2 linked regions of the Marinomonas mediterranea MMB-1 genome follow. The protein of the gene in region 2 interacts with the protein of the main gene of each other region in a pairwise test. Links are inferred from orthologs where the notes say so. Each region holds a gene or a part of one and is shown on either strand. Other genes may lie near its edges. The genes, in order: hfq and rho.

Region 1 (5,629 bases), 990 kb from region 2 along the record:
GCGATAAAATTTCTAGATCACTTTCTAGACCGCCATGCCCATACAACTCTGCACCAAGCTGAATAGGGCTTCGAGTACCATCAAGACCTGCTGGAACGGTACGAAGCACGCTACCACTGTAGCTTAGGCGCTGTATATCTTCTTCTTTCAAGCAATGTGCATCAATACGAGCCACTTGAGAAGTAAAGTCCGCACGTATCCCCATAAGGCGACCCGACAACTGATCGATTACTTTAAAGGTTTCAATTTCAAGATCAGAACCAGCGCCAGTTAATAGCGAGTCCAAATATTCAATAAGGGGGGGAATGACTAATTTATAACCCCAACTCTCATGGAGGTTAAGCAGACTTCTTCTAAGGTGTTCAATTTGCGCCGCCTTCTCAGGAAGAGCTTCATCTACTCCATCCGGAAGTAACCAACGATCCGCTAGTGCCATTAAATTGTATCCTCTTAGCTTCGAGTCAATAAAAGGAGCATCAACCCAAGGAACATACTAACAGCACCTATGATGCGCAAATTCATATCAGAACTCGCGACCGCTCTCACCATGATTTCACGCCATATATTTGGCGCTATAAACGGCAAAATACCCTCCGCAATCAACAATAAACTGATTCCGACGAGTAGCGACTGCAACAATTCCTGCATAGACTCTCTTTATTATGACCATTAAAAAACCGGGCTATACCCGGTTTGCATAATAATATCACGTTTCTCCCAACAACGAACAGGAGAAACGCGATTCAAATTACATTAACATGCTATTTCGTAACACCATCAACGCCATTCAGATACTTAAAGAACTCACTGTCCGGTTTTAGCAAAAATAGGTCGCCCTTTTTACTAAAACTTTCTCGGTAAGCCTGAAGGCTACGATAGAATTCGAAGAACTCTGGATCTTGCGTATACGCCTTAGCGTATACAGCAGCAGCTTGCGCATCACCATCACCTCGAATCATTTCAGCATCACGTTGAGCTTCTGCTTCCAAAACGACCTTCTGGCGATCTGCATCCGCTCGAATACCCTCTGCAAGCTCTAGACCTTTCGATCTATGCTCACGTGCTTCACGCTCACGCTCCGTGCGCATACGCTGATAAACAGACTCACTTACATTAGGCGGCAAGTCTATTTTCTTAACACGGATATCGACAATCGTGATACCAAGTTCATTTTTAGCGACTTCATCTAGGTTGTCTCGCAACTCTGTCATCAACTCGTCACGCTCGCCAGACACAACTTCGTGCATAGTACGCTCACCAAACTGATTTCTAAGACCTGTGTCTACACGAGATGACAAGACTCGGTTTGCAACAAATTCATCACCAGACGTCGCCTGATAGAACTTAGAAACATTCGCAATCTTCCACTTAACATAGGAATCAACAATTACAGCTTTCTTCTCCAATGTTAGGTAACGCTGAGGTCGCGAATCCATCGTTAAGATTCTGGCATCAAACTTTTTAATATCGTTCATCACCGGAATTTTAAAGTGAAGACCAGGCTGAACATCCGCCTCGACAATCTCACCGAATTTCAGAACAACCGCGCGCTCTGTTTCTTTAACCACATAGAGAGTCTGCGAACCAATCAACACTGCTAACAATGCGACTAATAATACTACGAAAGATGAACCTTTCATTAGTTTCTCCCCTCCCTACGAACCGACGAACCCTGACGCATACGCAACTCGTTTAACACTTGATCTGTTAAGCTGCTAATGTCATCAGAATTTAAACTACCTGAGATAGGGTTTGCCGAGTTTTGGTTTTTAAGAATTTGATCCAAAGGCAAATACATCATGTTGTTACCGCCATCATCATCGATTACAACTTTATTTGCGTCTTTATAGATCGTCTCAACCGTTTCAAGATACAATCTTCGCTTAGTTACTGCAGGTGCTTTAACATATTCTTGATACAAACGATCAAAACGATCTGCCTGACCTTCAGCTCTAGCAACAACTTCAGATCGGTACGCCTCAGCTTCTTCACGAATACGCTGAGACTTACCACGCGCTTCAGGAATGATACCATTTGCATAAGATTCAGCTTCATTTCGAACACGCTGCTCATCTTCTTTCGCTTTGATAACATCATCAAACGCTTCTTTAACTTGCTCAGGTGCCTGCGTATTTTCAACGTTCACTTTGGAGATCAGCAAGCCAGTACCATATGCATTTATATAGTCTTGCAATCTAACCTTAACTTCCGTTGCCAATAACTCACGACCTTCCGTTAAAATCTGATCCATCTCAGAGCTACCCACCACGTGACGTAATGAACTCTCAACAGCTTGAGATAGAGACTCTTCGGGGGTACGAACATTCAAAAGAAAATCTTTCGGGTTCTCTACAGAGTATTGAACCGATACGCCGACCTCAACGATTGCCTCATCTACCGTAAGCATCAACGCTTTGTGATCATGAGAACGTACCTTAGTGACGTTTACCTTAGAAACGCTGTCAATCATAGGAGGGTTCCAGTGTAGACCAGGCATCACCGTACTATGGTATTTACCTAATCTAAGCACCACACCACGTTCTTGCTGATCAACCTGATAAACGCCGGACGCAGCCCAAACAGCGAGCAAGCCAATAATAAGGATCGCCAGTAAACCACCGCTCACCTTACCAGAAAAGCCGCCATCGCCGCCCGACGAACCGCCCCCGCGATTAGATTTTTTAACCCCAAGCATATCCATAAGCTTGCGAAACGCTTCATCCAAATCTGGTGGTGATTGTTCTTTACCACCGTTTGGACGCCCCCAAGGGTCGTTATTGGGCTCCTGATCTCGCCCACCCTGCTGGGAGTTGCGATTCTTATCAGGATTCCATGGGTCATTGTCGTTATTACCCGGTTCATTCCAGGCCATAATACATCTCCATAATGGTTCTAATGATAATTCGTAAAGTTATTTTTATATCAAAAAAAGCAGTCCGTTCCGCTCACTATACCACTGAGTTTTTCTGACTACTTTTAAGCCGCCATTACTTGCTCTTCAGAGATCCCTGCTCTAGCAAGCAACTGCATAAAATCTTTTTTCGGCAAGGAGACCTCCAATACAGATCGCCCATGCTCATCATACTCCTCTGACCGAACAGCACCCTGCTCGAACAGCATAGCTCTAAATCGACCTTGGTCCGAAGAAATTATCAATTTATCGTTAATAATATCTTCGCCTACCAACTCCGCAATAGACTGCTGCAAAAGGTCAATACCTAAACCTTCTTTTGCGGAAACCCAAACGCGATAAGGTTTTCCGTTTTCATCTCTATCTATACGAGGCTCGCCCGTCGCAAGTGCATCAATTTTATTAAAAACTTTCAAAGTTGGCACTTCACTAGCGCCAATTTCCTCAAGCACAGCATCCACTTCTTTGATATTGTCATCACGAGCAATGTCAGCACAATCAATAACGTGAAGTAGCAAATCGGCTTCAGATGATTCTTTTAGCGTCGCTTGAAACGCTTTAACCAACCTATGCGGAAGCTGACGGATAAAACCAACGGTATCTGCTAACACAACAGAACCAATTTGCTCTACCTCTAATCGCCTCAACGTAGGATCTAGCGTCGCAAACAGCTGATCAGCAGCATACACTTCTGCACCTGTCGCTTTATTAAACAACGTCGACTTTCCAGCATTTGTATAACCAACCAGAGACACCGTTGGCATTGCAGATCTAGATCGTGAACGTCTGCTCTGATCCCTTTGAGAGTTAACTTTATCTAAACGTTTCTGGATTGTTTTTATACGTTCTCGCAAAAGACGTCGGTCTGTTTCAAGCTGAGTTTCACCTGGTCCACGCATACCAATCCCACCCTTCTGTCTTTCAAGGTGAGTCCAGCCTCGAATAAGGCGAGTCGACATGTGTTGGAGTTGGGCTAGCTCAACCTGCAATTTACCTTCATGAGTTCGAGCTCTTTGAGCAAAGATATCGAGAATCAATCCAGTACGATCAAGCACTCTACAATTAAGGTGAGCTTCTAGATTTCTTTCTTGGGAAGGAGATAAAGCATGATCAAAAAGAACGACTTGCGCTTCTTCTCGAAGCACAATGTCTTTTATCTCTTCAAGCTTACCTGAGCCGATAAAGTATTTGGGGTCTGGACGCTGTCGCGACCCTACTACAACAGCAACAGGGTCAGCACCAGCAGATATAGAAAGCTCTATAAACTCTTCCGGCCCATATTTTTCTGCCTGATCATAAAAATCGATATGAACTAAAACGGCAATTTCACCACTATCAGGGCGTTCAAAAAACAAATTCTCTTTCCTCAGTTCAACTGCGTGCAGTCAAACTATTCAGCCGCATCTTCCGCCTGATCAGTAGACGGTATACGGATTGTACGGGAAGGGACAACGGTAGAGATAGCGTGTTTGTATACCATTTGACTAACAGTATTTTTCAACAAAATCACGAACTGATCAAATGACTCAATCTGTCCCTGCAATTTAATGCCATTTACCAAAAAAATTGAAACTGGCACTCGTTCTTTGCGTAGAACGTTTAAATAAGGGTCTTGTAGTGATTGCCCTTTTGACATCGGTATCTCCTTAAGCTTGCGAAATAATTAGAATTTAATTCTTGGTAAAACAATATAGTAGATAGTACACCAATTCTCTCTCAATTTCCCTTATATAATCCTGCTTTCTAAGTATTTCAAGGTCTGTCCAACAAGATCTTTAGATAAACTGTCAAAAATAGCCAAATCTTCCCACCCTCTAAGCCAAGTTAATTGCCTTTTAGCGAGCTGTCGAGTTGCCACTATCCCCTTAAAAATAGCATCATCGAGAGAATCTTCACCCTCCAAATACTGCCAAAGTTGTCTATAACCGACACATCGAATCGACGGCAACTCCAACGTCAAGTCGCCACGCTGATATAGATCCTCAACCTCATTCAAAAACCCGAGGTCCATCATTTGATGAAAGCGCTCTTCAATACGTCTATGCAAAATACTACGTTCATCTGGCATAACCGCCAGATTAATCATATTAAATGGCAACTTTTGTGGTTCTTGCTTCGCCCACAATTCTGTCATCGTTTTCCCAGATACACGATAGACCTCAAGTGCACGCTGAAGTCTCTGGGGATCATTTGGGTGTATTCTTTTAGCGGACTCAGGGTCAATACGTGACAGCTCTTTATGCAAGTGCTCCCACCCATAATCCCGAGCTTCTTGCTCAATTTCATCTCTTATAGCCTCATTGCTTTGCGGCATCTCCGCCAATCCCTTTTGCAAAGCATTAAAATACATCATGGTTCCACCAACCAAGAGCGGCTTTTTCCCTGCCGCTACGATATCCGACACTTCTTTCACTACATCTTGTACGAAGTCCGCCGCGGAATAAGATTCAATTGGATCAATAATATCGATAAGCCTATGCGGAGCAATACGCAACGTCTCTTGGTCCGGTTTTGCGGTCCCTATATCCATTCCTCGATAAACCAATGCCGAATCGACACTAATAATCTCGTAATTGTGCTGACTTGCAAGTTCAACTGCTAAGCCCGTTTTTCCAGAAGCAGTCGGCCCCATCAAACAAACAACACTCGGCTTATCCACGCTATCTCCCCCTCAAGAACAATTTATCTAAGTCAGACATACTTAATTGAGTCCACGTT
Region 2 (13,363 bases):
TCGGCTGGTATTCTGTCCGACGACAAAAAAGAATACGAATGGTTTCTACAGCACAGCCGAGCGGGCATCATCAATTGGAATCGACAAACAACAGGTGCCTCAAGCTCAGCACCGTTTGGTGGGACGGGTGCCAGCGGTAATCACAGGGCGAGTGCTTACTATGCGGCTGACTACTGTGCTTACCCTGTCGCGAGCATTGAAGTCGAGACATTAAAAGCCCCTGAAACATTAAGCCCAGGCTTAAGCTTACCTAAATAGAGGAACGGACCATGACAACGATCGAAGCAAACTTTGATGGCTTAGTCGGCCCGACCCATAATTACAGTGGCCTTTCATTTGGAAATATCGCCTCGACAGGTAATACATCCAAACCCTCCAACCCTAAAGCAGCAGCAAAACAGGGTTTGGAAAAAATGAAAGCGTTGACGGACCTTGGCTTTGTGCAAGGCGTACTTGCGCCTCACGAAAGACCTCATATTCCAACCTTGCGAAAACTTGGCTTTATTGGCTCTGATCAAGAGATTCTGACACAAGCCTTCAAACAAGCCCCTAAACTACTCTCCGCCGTCAGTTCTGCCTCTTGCATGTGGACCGCCAATGCGGCGACGGTCTCTCCCAGTGCAGACACAAAAGACGGGAGAGTGCATTTTACCCCCGCCAATCTTGTGAACAAATTTCATCGATCAATAGAACATGAAGTCACAGGACGTATTCTAAAAGCCACGTTTAACGATAAAACGCATTTTGCTCATCATCCCACGCTACCAAGCGTTGAACACTTTGGCGATGAAGGCGCTGCAAACCATACACGCTTTGCTTCAGGCTACGGCGAAAAAGGGGTCGAGTTCTTTGTTTACGGCATGTCTGCTTTCAACACCCAGAGCCCGAGGCCAACGCAATTCCCAGCACGCCAAACCTTGGAAGCATCACAAGCGATTGCAAGGAATCATGGTCTCAATGAGCGTCACGTTGTCTTTGCGCAACAGCATCCAAACGTCATAGACAAAGGCGTCTTCCACAATGACGTTATCGCCGTTGGTAATGGAAACGTCCACTTCTATCATCAAGACGCTTTTTTAGACACGAATGCAATGCAACACGATCTCCAAAAGGCTTGGAACGACGCTGGCAACACAGATACCTTTCACTTTATTGAAGTGCCCAGTGCAGAAGTCAGCGTCCAAGACTGCATTCAGTCGTACCTATTCAATAGCCAATTACTAAGCTTAGAAAATGGCCATATGATGCTCGTTGTGCCTCGTGAATGTCAGGAAAATCCAAATGTTTGGTCTTACCTTAACCGTCTAAAAGACGCCTCTTCTCCTATTAAAGAAATTAACGTCTTCGACTTAAAACAAAGCATGAGTAACGGTGGAGGTCCTGCTTGTCTGCGACTCAGAGTCGTCTTAACAAACGAAGAAAAAGCCGCGTTAAACCAACACACACTCATGAATGACCAATTGTTTAACACACTTAACCAGTGGGTTGAGCAACACTATCGAGATCAATTGGTCGAAAGTGACTTAGCCGACCCTCAACTGCTTCAAGAAAGCAGACAGGCGCTTGATGAACTGACCCAAATATTGAAATTAGGCAGTATTTACGACTTCCAACGCTAGCTTTGTCTTAGTTGTAATTGGGAGATCATTTGGGAGAAATCTAGAACGCAAAGGCTCTCTTGGGGCTAGAAAGAGTCTGTTTTTGACGTAAAGTAGTAGGTTAAAGCAACGACCTGGAAAGCCACAGGTTCAAACGTGCTTTCCATTTTTGAAGTAGTTTTGCTCATCAATATCATGGAAGACAACAACGATCTCTTGCTGAGGCTCGACAGCCGTTCTAACAAGCTCTTCAATAGATGTGGCGATCTTTGGCTTCAATTGCGGGCTGCTATTAAGCCAAGAGATTTCAAAGTACGGGAAACCAGAAGAAGCGCCAGCGACACTTAGATAGATCGATTTTTCGTACTCTAAGGTGAAAAGTGAAGCGGGGAGATCGGTAAGACTGGCTAATTTTCGAATTAGTCGCTCAGACAAAAATTCAAGGTCTTCAAATGGCAGACCTCGTACACGAATACGGAACATAACGTTAGTACTCGTCTACATAGTCAAAAGAGTAACTGCTGACAACGTTGCCGTCTTTCACCACTTCGACAGTCCATTTACCATCAAACCCAGGCATCAGCTTTTTACTTGACCACACACGCCAGCGGTCACCACCAATATCAAAGGGAATCTCAACTTGTACGTCGCCATCCAATAACCAGCGATGTATGACTTGACTGCCCTTCATATCGCGAAGATCTGTAAAAAAGTAGACCCGCTGAATTTCGCCGTATTCAACGTTAATAACATTACCAATGTCATCAATCGGCTCTCTTTCAACGACATCAGACGAGAATTGAGCTCTAGCAACGTAGCCTTCCGCCCAAGCTTTTGAGCCGATAGCAGCAAATATAAGTATCAGATAGACAAATGCTCGTTGGAAAGAATGTCTCATAGCGCTTCCTTTGTAGAATACCAGTGAATTACCGTTAATCGAGTACCTTGTATCGATTGAACAAGAAAGCCTTACGCTATTTCTTGTTCATACGTTGCTTCTCGCCAAAACGTTGTACTCTGCTATCAGGCACCACAGCAACTCTTCGACTATAAACGCTACCGCAACGGCATGACAACACAACAAACTATCACTTACACTCTAGGGAATCTGAGGATAGATCTCTGCAAAACTCGCTTTGCAATCTAGCAGACCACAGCGCATTTACAGCTTCCCGAGAGAAAAACGAGACTGGATTTAAACCCAGCCCTGCGAACTCATCAATACCAAACAAAAATACAATTTCTATCTCGTACTTATCAGTCTAGCGAATGTATTCTACGACATTCAAAGCAATTTACAAAAATTAACGCCCTTGACGATCTGCTAACGGAGTCGAAAATGTGTATTCCATGTCCCAAGGAAAGCGTATCCATGTGTCCTGACTCACTTCTGTGATAAAGGTATCAACAAGTGGCTTTCCAGCAGGTTTCGCATAAATGGTCGCGAAGTGCGCTTTTGGCAGCATATCACGGACTTTTTGAGCCGTTCTGCCAGTATCAACAAGATCATCCACTAGAATGAAACCTTCACCATCCCCTTCAACGCCTTTTAGAACATTAAGGTCACCTTGTTTCATTGCTGCTTCGCCTTTGTCTTCCGAACCATAGCTTACGATACAAATCGTATCAATTAAGCGAATGTCCATTTCTCGACACAAAATCGCAGCCGGTACAAGTCCACCCCGAGTAATGGCAATGATGCCTTTCCAAGGGCCTTGTTCAAGTAGCCTCCAAGACAATGCACGAGCATCACGGTGCAGTTCTTGCCAAGAAACAGGAAAGTCTTTCGAATATGGGTTCATTTTTGGCTCCAGCAATTTTAACGTCGTTACGCCCTGTGACATAAACAGGTGATATTTAAAAACAGTTAACGATAAAAAATAAATGACATGATAAGTAAAATCATTTCGATTTATTTAACCATGCAGTCAAGTTTTTTAATTGCAGCGCATTCTAGTCGACTTTGATAAAAAATGCATGATTAGTGGCAAAAAAGTTCATTATCTCAACCAATTTCAGCATTCGTTCCTTATCATTTCCGCTGCGCTCTTCCTTACCCTTTCATTGTCAGCGGAAGCCCCGCTGCAACAAAAGTGACTTTGTCACATTTTTGCGCAATGTTTTGATTAAGTGAACCTAGTTCATCTGAAAACTCTCGAGCCAATTTGTTCATCGGCATTATCCCTAATCCAACCTCAGAGGAAACCAACACAATATCGCATTCAACAGATGATAAGGCATTGAGCAAGGCTGTCTTATACTTTTCAATGTCTTTTCTAGGCTCTTCACACAGCAGATTTGTAAGCCACAACGAACAACACTCAACGAGAATAGTATGTGAGGTATTTCGATGTTGACGTGCAATGTTTAAGAGGGTTTCAGCTAGTTCGATCGGCTCTTCAACAAGCTGCCATGCATCTGGTCTTCTTTGTCGATGCAGCTCTATTCTCTCTAATAAATTCGCATCGACTGCATTCCCAGATTCATCCGTCCATATTTTAGTGGTCGCGACATAGGAAACCGTTCCTTCTCGTTGCTCGATCCATTGTTCGGCATAGGCACTCTTGCCACTCCGAACTCCGCCTAAGACTAAATGTTTCATGAAAGATCCTTCCCACCCTCTCCACGTATTAATCGAATTAAGCTTTTATCCAGTCGATCCATTTCGCTTAGCGCGGGCAATGCTACCCGTATCCAGCTCTCCCCTTGACGCACATGCACCCCGACACTTTGTAGCCAATCAAACGCTCGCTCAGCGTCTTGTTGTGACTCTAATTGCCAAGTATAAAACAGTGCATTAGCAGTAATAGACTGAGAATCAAAAACGGTATTTAGCTTTGGGCGAATAATTTGCCAAAAATAGTCATGCCTTTTGACTAGGCTCGCTCGAGCGGATTCTTGCCATTTTATGTCTTTTAGAGCCTGTTCAACTAAATAGAGTGCAGGGGTCGAGACCGGCCATGGCCCAATCAAGTTGTTAATACTGTTTGCGTATTTTTCAGCGGCAAAGAGAAAACCAATACGCGCACCAGGCAAGCCAAAAAACTTCCCAACAGATCTCATGACCCACACATTGCTTCGCTCGATCTGCTCTGCTTGAGTAAACAGCAAACTTTGCTCAGGAGTTGCATCCATGAACGCTTCATCGATAATCAAATGGCACTCATCAGACACGTCAGAACTTGAACTGTCTTCCTCTCGCTTTTCTATTTGAGAAAGTACTTGAGAAAGTAGCTGGGATAACACATCCGAAGACAGGCATTCTCCCGTTGGATTATTGGGGTTTATGATTACCGCCGCAAACCACGTTGAATCAATTAATTCCTCGACAGTACGGTAGCTTTCGACCCTAAAGCCCCATTTTTTCCAAGCAAACGCATGCTCTTGATACCCGATAAGCGGCACTTTCACTACTTTCTGTGCATTACTTTCTATGCTGGCGTTAGCCGAAAAAAAGGTTGGCAGCGCCTCAATGAATTGCTGACTTCCCGACCCAATCGCAATGGGCTTCAAATGAAAATATTCTTGAGCCGCATGATATAGCGCATCTTGATCAGGCAGTTCATGCCATTCTTGCATGGGGATCTCAGGGATCGGCCACGGTTCTCGGTTGCAAGCCGAAGACAAATCTAGCCAAGTCTTCGCGGCGCCGTTCGTTTTTCGAGACCATTTCTTTAAATCGCCGCCATGTTTGGGAGGCTTTATATCAAAATGCATATTACTACTCCCCAAAGATACACACCTTTATCGATTAGCTTAATGGATTCACTCAAGTGATGCGGCGTCGGAGGAAGCCCCTCTCCTAATACAGGCCTTTGTTCTAGCTTGCCAAAGTAAGGCGCTTCACCACCGACCTCTACGCCCAGCGCACCCGCGCCCGCCGACATAACGGGGCCAGCATTTGGACTTTTCCATGTGTAAGATTGTTGCCGTGCGCAACGAGTAGCAGGTTCCCACTCGCCACAAATGGCGTAGGTTATCACCACAAGGCGAGCAGGCAGATAATTCATAACATCATCGAATCGGGCGGCACACCAACCAAATTGTATAAACGCTCGGTTCTTATAGCCCCACATCGCATCCAGTGTATTGCTTAATCGATAAAGCAAGGCACCAACAGGCCCCAGTAGAAAATACCAAAATATGGGGGCGAAAATCGCATCCGCACCATTTTCAAGCACCGATTCAATACCCGCTTTGGCGATGCCGGATTCATCTAAGGCATTCGTATCACGGCTAACGATTCGGCCTACCGCTTCCCGCGCGTTTGCAATGTCGCCCTGCTCCAAAGGGACTAAAATAGCCTCAGCGTGCTCTCGTAGACTTTGCCACCCAATGCAAAAATACAACACCACGATAGAAAGTAGGATATGTAACCAATGCGGCAGACTATCCATAATAAACACGTAGATTAGAATCCAAGGGATCACCGCACAGCCCCATGCGACTACCCCCATAAACCGCTGATGAAACACACTGTTGTCGAGTGGTAACTGAAATCGTGCTCGACACGCATCCACCCACTTTCCAAACCAAATGAGCGGATGCCAATTTTTAGGTTCGCCGATCATTCGATCTAAGGCCAAAGCTGAAACAACGACAAACGCCGCCTCAGAAAAATAAGATACAAGAAAATCAATCATAAGAAAGGGGTAAAAATTCACTCTAATACAAACGAAAACAAGGTTAGAATTCTAACACTGATTGAAGCAATTTAAGTGAACACTATACATGACAACATTAAGTTTGATGGTACAAGGTACAACGTCCGATGCAGGTAAAAGTACATTGGTCACGGCGTTATGCCGAATCATGAAGCAAAAAGGACACAAAGTAGCACCATTCAAACCTCAAAACATGGCCTTGAACAGCGCCGTTACGCCTGAAGGTCATGAAATTGGTCGCGCGCAAGCAGTGCAAGCTCAGGCGGCGGGTCTTGAGCCAAATGTCCACATGAACCCAATATTGCTTAAGCCGAATACAGACACAGGCGCACAAGTCATTATACAAGGGAAAGCAATCGGCAATATGAATGCCGTTGGCTATCATGAATACAAAACGATCGCCAAAGCCTCCGCTCTTGAGTCCTATTATTCGCTGGCAGAAAACCAAGACATGATGTTAATCGAAGGGGCTGGTAGCCCAGCCGAAATAAACCTTCGTGCACGAGACATCGCCAATATGGGGTTTGCAGAAAGCGTAGACTGCCCTGTTATCATTATTGCCGATATCGATAAAGGCGGTGTTTTTGCTCACCTAGTCGGTACATTGGAATTATTAAGCCAAGCAGAGCAAAAGCGCATCATTGGCTTTGTCATCAATCGATTTAGAGGTGATAAGTCTCTACTCCAGTCTGGTTTAGATTGGCTGGAAGAGCGCACAGGCAAGCCTGTTATTGGCGTACTCCCTTATCTACAAGGCTTTCATCTGGAATCTGAGGATGCCGTTGCTCACAACACCTTTGAAAAAACCGAAACTCGACTAAAAGTCGTGGTTCCGGTTCTACCAAGAACCAGTAACCACACTGACTGGGACGCATTGCGTTTGCACCCCAATGTAGACGTTACGATTGTCGGTGCAAACGAAGCTATTCCCGCTTGTGATTTGGTTATTCTGCCGGGAAGTAAAAGCGTTCAGACAGATTTGTCTTTCCTTAGAGAACAAGGTTGGGAAAGTTACCTTAATCATCACTTACGCTACGGCGGCAAAGTATTAGGTATTTGTGGAGGGTTTCAAATGTTAGGAGAAACATTGGAAGATCCGCTCGGTTTAGAAAATAAAACCGCCTATACCACTGCTAATGGATTGGGTTTCATTCCAATGACAACCGTGCTGGCCGAAGAAAAACAGCTGAAATTACAAAAAGGAAAGATAGTAGGGCTGGCTGACAATAACGATTCCGCTGCGCACGTAGAAGGCTATGAAATACATTCCGGTGTTTCCAGTTTCCACCAAGACATCACGCCTTTGATCCAGTTAGCGTCGTCTTGTGAAGGCTATATTTCTCCAGACAAACAAATCATCGGCACTTATTTACATGGATTACTCGACCACCCCGAGTCATTAGAAACGATTCTAAAATGGGCTGGCGCGACGGAAACGCAACACTTCGATTATCAAGCCTTTCGAGAACAGGAAATACAACGGCTTGCCGATAGCTGCGTACAACATATGGACATCGATGCGCTGATTGAGTCCTGTCGCGCATTTGTAACGCAAGCTTGATGGATTCTGTTTGCTGACGATTGCATCACGCCAAACGACGATACAATACTCGAAACCGCCATATAAGAAGAAAAGCCAATAAGAACAGCCCAGCAAGCAGCCCTAAATAGAAACCTCGAACCGTTAAGGTTTCTGCCCAAGGGCTATAATGGGATAACCAATAGCCAAGCGGGATACTTAGGCCAAACAACGACATACCAAACGCGATCATCGGCGTTCTGGTATCTCGTAGGCCTCGTAATGTGCCAGTAAAGATCGTTTGAACGATATCAGGCAATTGATAACAAGACGAAATGAGCAAGATACCCGCCGCCATCGTCGCGACCTCTACATCCTTTGAGTAGATGTATGGAATCGCATTATAAAAGGTCTGCGTAAGCATAAAGCAAACACAAAAATAACCAACACCCATGATCAGTATCAACTTCACACGTCGCTTGACGCCGATGATGCCTTCGATAGAAATGGCCTTAGCGACCACGATGGCAGTGACTGCGCTCATGGCCATTAACGGCGTAAATAAGGTAGTAGAGTAGGACATCACGATTTGTCCCGCGCCGAGTGCAACATCCCCAAAAGCGGCAATCAGCCAGGTCAAAGATGAGAAAAGCCCAAGCTCAAACGCGAAAGCAAATCCAGCAGGTACACCGACTTTTAGCAAAAGCGTAAAGTTTTTGACATAGCGCCATTTTAGTTTGGAAAATAACGGTGAAGGGTTAATCTTCCGATCGAAGAACACAAAGATCAACACGGAAAGATAAAGTGATACCGACGAGGCTAACGCGGCGCCCTCAGCTCCCATTTCAGGAAAGCCAAAATGCCCATAGATTAATACGTAGTTCAATACGACGTTTATCACTAGGCCGAGTGTTGCAATCAACAAAGGTAAATTTGGCTTACCTGCGGCTTCGTATAAATTCTTATACGCAGTCATAAGAGCCAGCATAGGTATAGCTGGTGCAATCATGACTAAGTACTGTTTTGTGACGTTTTGAGTTTCGGGCTCGTTGGCTAAAAGTTGCGCAAATTCAGGCAGGACAAAAGCAGTCAGCAAAGCAGCAATGATACCAAAGACGAAACAAACTCCCACCGCCTGCGACATATAAACATTAACCAATTTAATTTGTCGACCATGCAAATGCTTTGTGATCAAAGGCGTCAAACCAAATGTAATGCCCATTAGAAAGCAACCTAATGGCAGCCAAAGGCTCGCCGCCAAGCCAACCGCAGCAAGATGCAGTGCGTCATAATGCCCCAGCATAATGGTATCTACTGCACTGATAGAAAGCTCTATTGTCATGGTCAGCACCATGGGAAATAGAAGATGAAGTATTTCAGCTAAATCTGGGTATTTTTTAGAGATTCTTTTTAACACTTACGTTGCTCTGTCGATTATTATGTTTTGCCGTGTTCAAACATCCCTTTCTTTATGCGAGACACCTTACGTTAAGTGCAAAAAAGCCGAAAGCGTTAAAATGCCAAAAATAAAGGAAGCAACATCGCCAAAAAGGCACAGAATTGCATTTCTGAATTAGGGTTGTCAGAATCGTGCGTCGCTTAAGAAAGCAGCAATTACCTTGACCGCCAACCCAAACGACCTGATATTAGTAGCGAACGAATTCACAACATGACAATACTATCTACTCTCGGCCCCTTATTGGCGTCACTCCTCGTAGGCTTTTGGTTTAAGATTCCTTTTCTAAACCAGCACATCGTCTCTAAAAGTTTAAGTTACCTGACTTACCTAATATTAGGGTTTATTGGCTATAGCATTGGCGCGCTAGACAATTTAATGGAAAAAGTAGCCATTGCTGGCACTCAAGCCGCCGTATTATTCCTCTTTATCACCCTCTTGCCGCTCATTGCTTTGTGGATAAGCGGTCAATTTATGCACGCCAGCCACAGCACAACCTTAAATGTGGATAACAAAACCGCGATGAAACAGGCGTTGATCGACGCAACGATCACACTGGCTTGGGTCATTGCAGGCACCGTATTAGGATTTTTTTTAAAACACTGGCTCAGCAACGTCGACGAATTTGTCACGTGGCTATTATATGCGTTGTTATTACTGGTGGGCTGCCAGTTAAGGCAAGAGAATCATCGGTTACGTAAACTGTTTTTAAACAAACAGGGGGGCGTCATTGCATTAGTTGCAATCAGTACAACGCTAATAGGTGGCTTAATTGGCGGTGCTCTGCTTGGCTTAAATTGGAATCATAGCCTTGCAGCCGTCTCTGGATTTGGTTGGTATAGCCTATCTGGAATCCTTATTACTGGACTTGGAGACCCTGTGTTAGGTACAACCGCATTCCTACTTGATATCAGTCGGGAAATCGTTGCTCTGATGCTGGTTCCTTTTCTTGCGAGAATAAACAGTCATATGTCGGTTGGTTACGCGGGAGCAACGGCCATGGATTTTACGCTACCATTGCTTGGAAAGTGTCACGGAGTGGAAGTCGTGCCTGTGTGTATTGCAAGTGGCTTCATCATGAGCTTTTTCGTCCCATTCCTAATCCCTCTTTTTATGGGGCTGTAGTTTATGGAGCTGTAGTCAGCAGCCCCATATCACAGCAGGTTTCGCTACTTATTTCTCGGGGCGTAAGCAAAGACATCAGAATAACAACGTTTTTCGTCAAGTCCCGCTTTTTCCAGTTCATCAAGGGTGCCATAAACCATAGCAACCGAGCCACAGATATACGCGGCACTGTTTGATAGATCAGGATGATCTTGCAAAATTGCTTCGTATAACCAACCTTTACGGCCAGCCCATTCATCACTGCACTCATTAACAACCACATGAAAATCGAAAAGGGCTTTTTTCTGAGTTTCTTCCAACCACTCTTTCATGAAGACATCTTTCTCTGTACGAATCCCCCAGTACAGGGAAACCTTGCCTGAATAGTTACGGGCAATTAGGTCGTCATAAAAGCTTTTAATTTGAGAAAAACCGGTACCGCCTGCAATCATCAGCAAATTATCTGCGTTTAGGTCAAGAGCACCATTTTCGATATGGCAATCGCCGCCCGCCATCTTAATATTCACAACAGCGTTTTCACTCAAGTACGCCATGACTTTAGCTGCAAGCGACGTTTCTTCGGAAACGAGAATATACAAAGTTAGCTCAGGAAGATTGCTCGGGCCACTACCAATTGAGTAAGGTACATGTTCGCCACTTGGCAGAATAATCATTAGATACTGCCCAGCAATAAAATCAGCATCACCAACATTAAGCGTTGCACTGTAGACGTTGTGACTAATCTGTTCTACCGCACGAACACTGGCTTGTACATCTCTCACTCAACTTACTCCACATTCTATAAAAGTTAAGGCTTAATCGCCCTTAGGAATCACACTATACGATATTGGTTATACCTTTTCGACAAGCAAAAAAAAACCACTTTCTGAAAGTGGTTTTAGTCAGATATTCGCGAGCGAGCTATCTTATTTATTCTTGCCTTTCATAGACTGGAAGAACTCTTCATTCGTATTGGTCACTTTTAGACGATCGATTAAGAATTCTGTCGCAGCAATGTCTTCCATTGGATTAAGAAGTTTACGCAGTATCCACATACGTTGTAATTCGTCTTCTGTGGTTAACAAGTCTTCACGACGAGTACCGGAACGACGAATGTTAATCGCTGGGAAAGTACGTTTTTCTGCAATCTTACGGTCCAAATGAAGCTCAGAGTTACCCGTACCTTTAAATTCCTCAAAGATAACTTCGTCCATTTTAGAGCCAGTATCAACAAGTGCTGTCGCAATGATGGTTAAGCTACCGCCTTCTTCGATATTACGTGCCGCACCAAAGAAGCGCTTAGGACGCTCAAGCGCATTTGCATCTACACCACCAGTAAGCACTTTACCAGAGGACGGGATGACAGTGTTGTATGCGCGAGCAAGACGTGTAATGGAATCAAGCAGAATAACCACGTCTTTTTTGTGCTCAACTAGACGTTTTGCTTTCTCAATAACCATTTCAGCGACTTGAACGTGACGCGCTGGCGGCTCATCAAAGGTCGATGCAACCACTTCGCCACGTACAGTACGAGACATTTCTGTTACTTCTTCAGGACGTTCGTCAATAAGAAGAACAATCATGTGACATTCTGGGTTGTTGCGAGTAATGGCATTGGCAATATTCTGCAACATAAAGGTTTTACCTGCTTTCGGTGGTGAAACCACCAAAGCACGCTGACCTTTACCCATTGGAGCAACTAAGTCGATAATACGAGACGTAACGTCTTCTGTAGAGCCGTTACCCGCTTCCATTAGTAAGCGATCATCGGCAAATAAAGGCGTTAAGTTTTCAAATAAGATTTTATTACGAACACTGTCCGGCTTATCAAAGTTGATTTCGTTGACTTTCAACAATGCAAAATAACGTTCGCCATCTTTGGGTGGGCGAATTTTACCGGCAATGGTGTCACCCGTACGCAGATTAAATCGACGAATCTGGCTAGGTGAAACGTAAATATCATCGGGGCCCGCTAGATAAGAGCTGTCTGGAGAGCGTAGGAAGCCAAATCCGTCTTGAAGAATCTCTAGGATACCATCGCCGTAGATATCTTCACCGCTTTTAGCATGACGCTTTAAAATTGAGAAAATGACATCCTGCTTACGAGAGCGGGCTAGGTTATCCAATCCCATCTCAGCAGCGATATCGAGAAGTTCGGGTACTGATTTCTGTTTTAGTTCGGTAAGGTTCATAAAGGAGTTTTATTTAGCTCATCTGCGGACACTTGACGAGACTAGCGTTAGAAAAGTTAGTTTGTATGCTAATCGAAGTCGGAAGTGGTTAATATTATCGCCATTTTAATTATTTATGGCTGCGAAAAACGTCGTTCAATACGATGCTCACAACCGTGATCAATAAACCTGCCACTGAGCGAAATCTCGCAACGGTGTGCAAAGTTATATAGCGCGAAAAAATCTGATTGGAGTCAAAGTAGACGTCATCTTGAGTAAGAGTAAGTCCCTTAGACACTAGGTACTATAGTTCGACTTATTCGCAAGGTCTATAGGAAAATACATGAAAAATGCTTTTTTTGCTATTTTTTGATCAATAACAAGGGAATAGCATACAATCAATGTTCAAAAAACAAACAGAAAGTAGTCTGTCTGCTCTTAATTATAGGCTTTATCACAGTAAGTAACGCGAACGACAGTAAAATTGATGCCCATCCTTCTATGTTGATTTCGTTCATTAGTGTGTAAAATCCACCTATGTCAGTTTTGGGGCCCTCGTCCCAAGTCACTCATTCGGCACTCTAGATCCCAACCCGCTTTTGCCAAATGGTAAACAAAGAAGCGAAGGTTGTGCGTCATAGAGTTTCAAAATAGACAAAACAAGGCTTTAATTGGATGCAATCACTTTTACTGCAACAATCCCACGACTTCCCATTTGAAAAAATTGCTGCCATCGACCTCGGTTCAAACAGTTTTCACATGGTCGTTGCACAGGTTACGCATGGACAGCTTCGTATTACAGGTCAATTTGGAGATAAAGTTCAGCTTGCAGCAGGATTGCAGAGTGACGA

The links.
Region 1: the proteins of rho (region 2) and hfq interact in binary tests that used the Escherichia coli proteins (3 or more experiments, as listed by UniProt). The link is inferred for Marinomonas mediterranea MMB-1 from one-to-one orthologs.

The regions. Positions count from the first base shown.
Region 1 is NC_015276.1:2,811,373-2,817,001, forward strand. Bases 2,925-5,629 are described here. They hold hfq (RNA chaperone Hfq), read right to left. Parts: upstream 4,548-5,629; coding sequence 4,302-4,547; downstream 2,925-4,301. Other genes in these bases: hflX (ribosome rescue GTPase HflX), read right to left, coding at 2,977-4,266; miaA (tRNA (adenosine(37)-N6)-dimethylallyltransferase MiaA), read right to left, coding at 4,638-5,570; mutL (DNA mismatch repair endonuclease MutL), read right to left, coding at 5,572-5,629. Also shown: MARME_RS12785 (ATP phosphoribosyltransferase regulatory subunit), read right to left, coding at 1-436; MARME_RS12790 (DUF2065 domain-containing protein), read right to left, coding at 451-648; protease modulator HflC, read right to left, coding at 762-1,640; FtsH protease activity modulator HflK, read right to left, coding at 1,640-2,872. UniProt on the Escherichia coli protein: RNA chaperone that binds small regulatory RNA (sRNAs) and mRNAs to facilitate mRNA translational regulation in response to envelope stress, environmental stress and changes in metabolite concentrations.
Region 2 is NC_015276.1:3,791,433-3,804,795, forward strand. What follows is about bases 10,401-13,363. They hold rho (transcription termination factor Rho), read right to left. Parts: upstream 12,534-13,363; coding sequence 11,268-12,533; downstream 10,401-11,267. Other genes in these bases: MARME_RS17395 (NAD(P)H-flavin reductase), read right to left, coding at 10,407-11,123; ppx (exopolyphosphatase), read left to right, coding at 13,188-13,363. Outside these bases: astD (succinylglutamate-semialdehyde dehydrogenase), read left to right, coding at 1-258; astB (N-succinylarginine dihydrolase), read left to right, coding at 270-1,619; MARME_RS17350 (DUF1904 family protein), read right to left, coding at 1,749-2,081; MARME_RS17355 (DUF2914 domain-containing protein), read right to left, coding at 2,086-2,496; gpt (xanthine phosphoribosyltransferase), read right to left, coding at 2,903-3,400; cobU (bifunctional adenosylcobinamide kinase/adenosylcobinamide-phosphate guanylyltransferase), read right to left, coding at 3,652-4,200; MARME_RS17370 (aminotransferase class I/II-fold pyridoxal phosphate-dependent enzyme), read right to left, coding at 4,197-5,315; adenosylcobinamide-phosphate synthase CbiB, read right to left, coding at 5,300-6,241; MARME_RS17380 (cobyric acid synthase), read left to right, coding at 6,330-7,823; MARME_RS17385 (MATE family efflux transporter), read right to left, coding at 7,849-9,135; MARME_RS17390 (lysine exporter LysO family protein), read left to right, coding at 9,451-10,362. UniProt on the Escherichia coli protein: Facilitates transcription termination by a mechanism that involves Rho binding to the nascent RNA, activation of Rho's RNA-dependent ATPase activity, and release of the mRNA from the DNA template.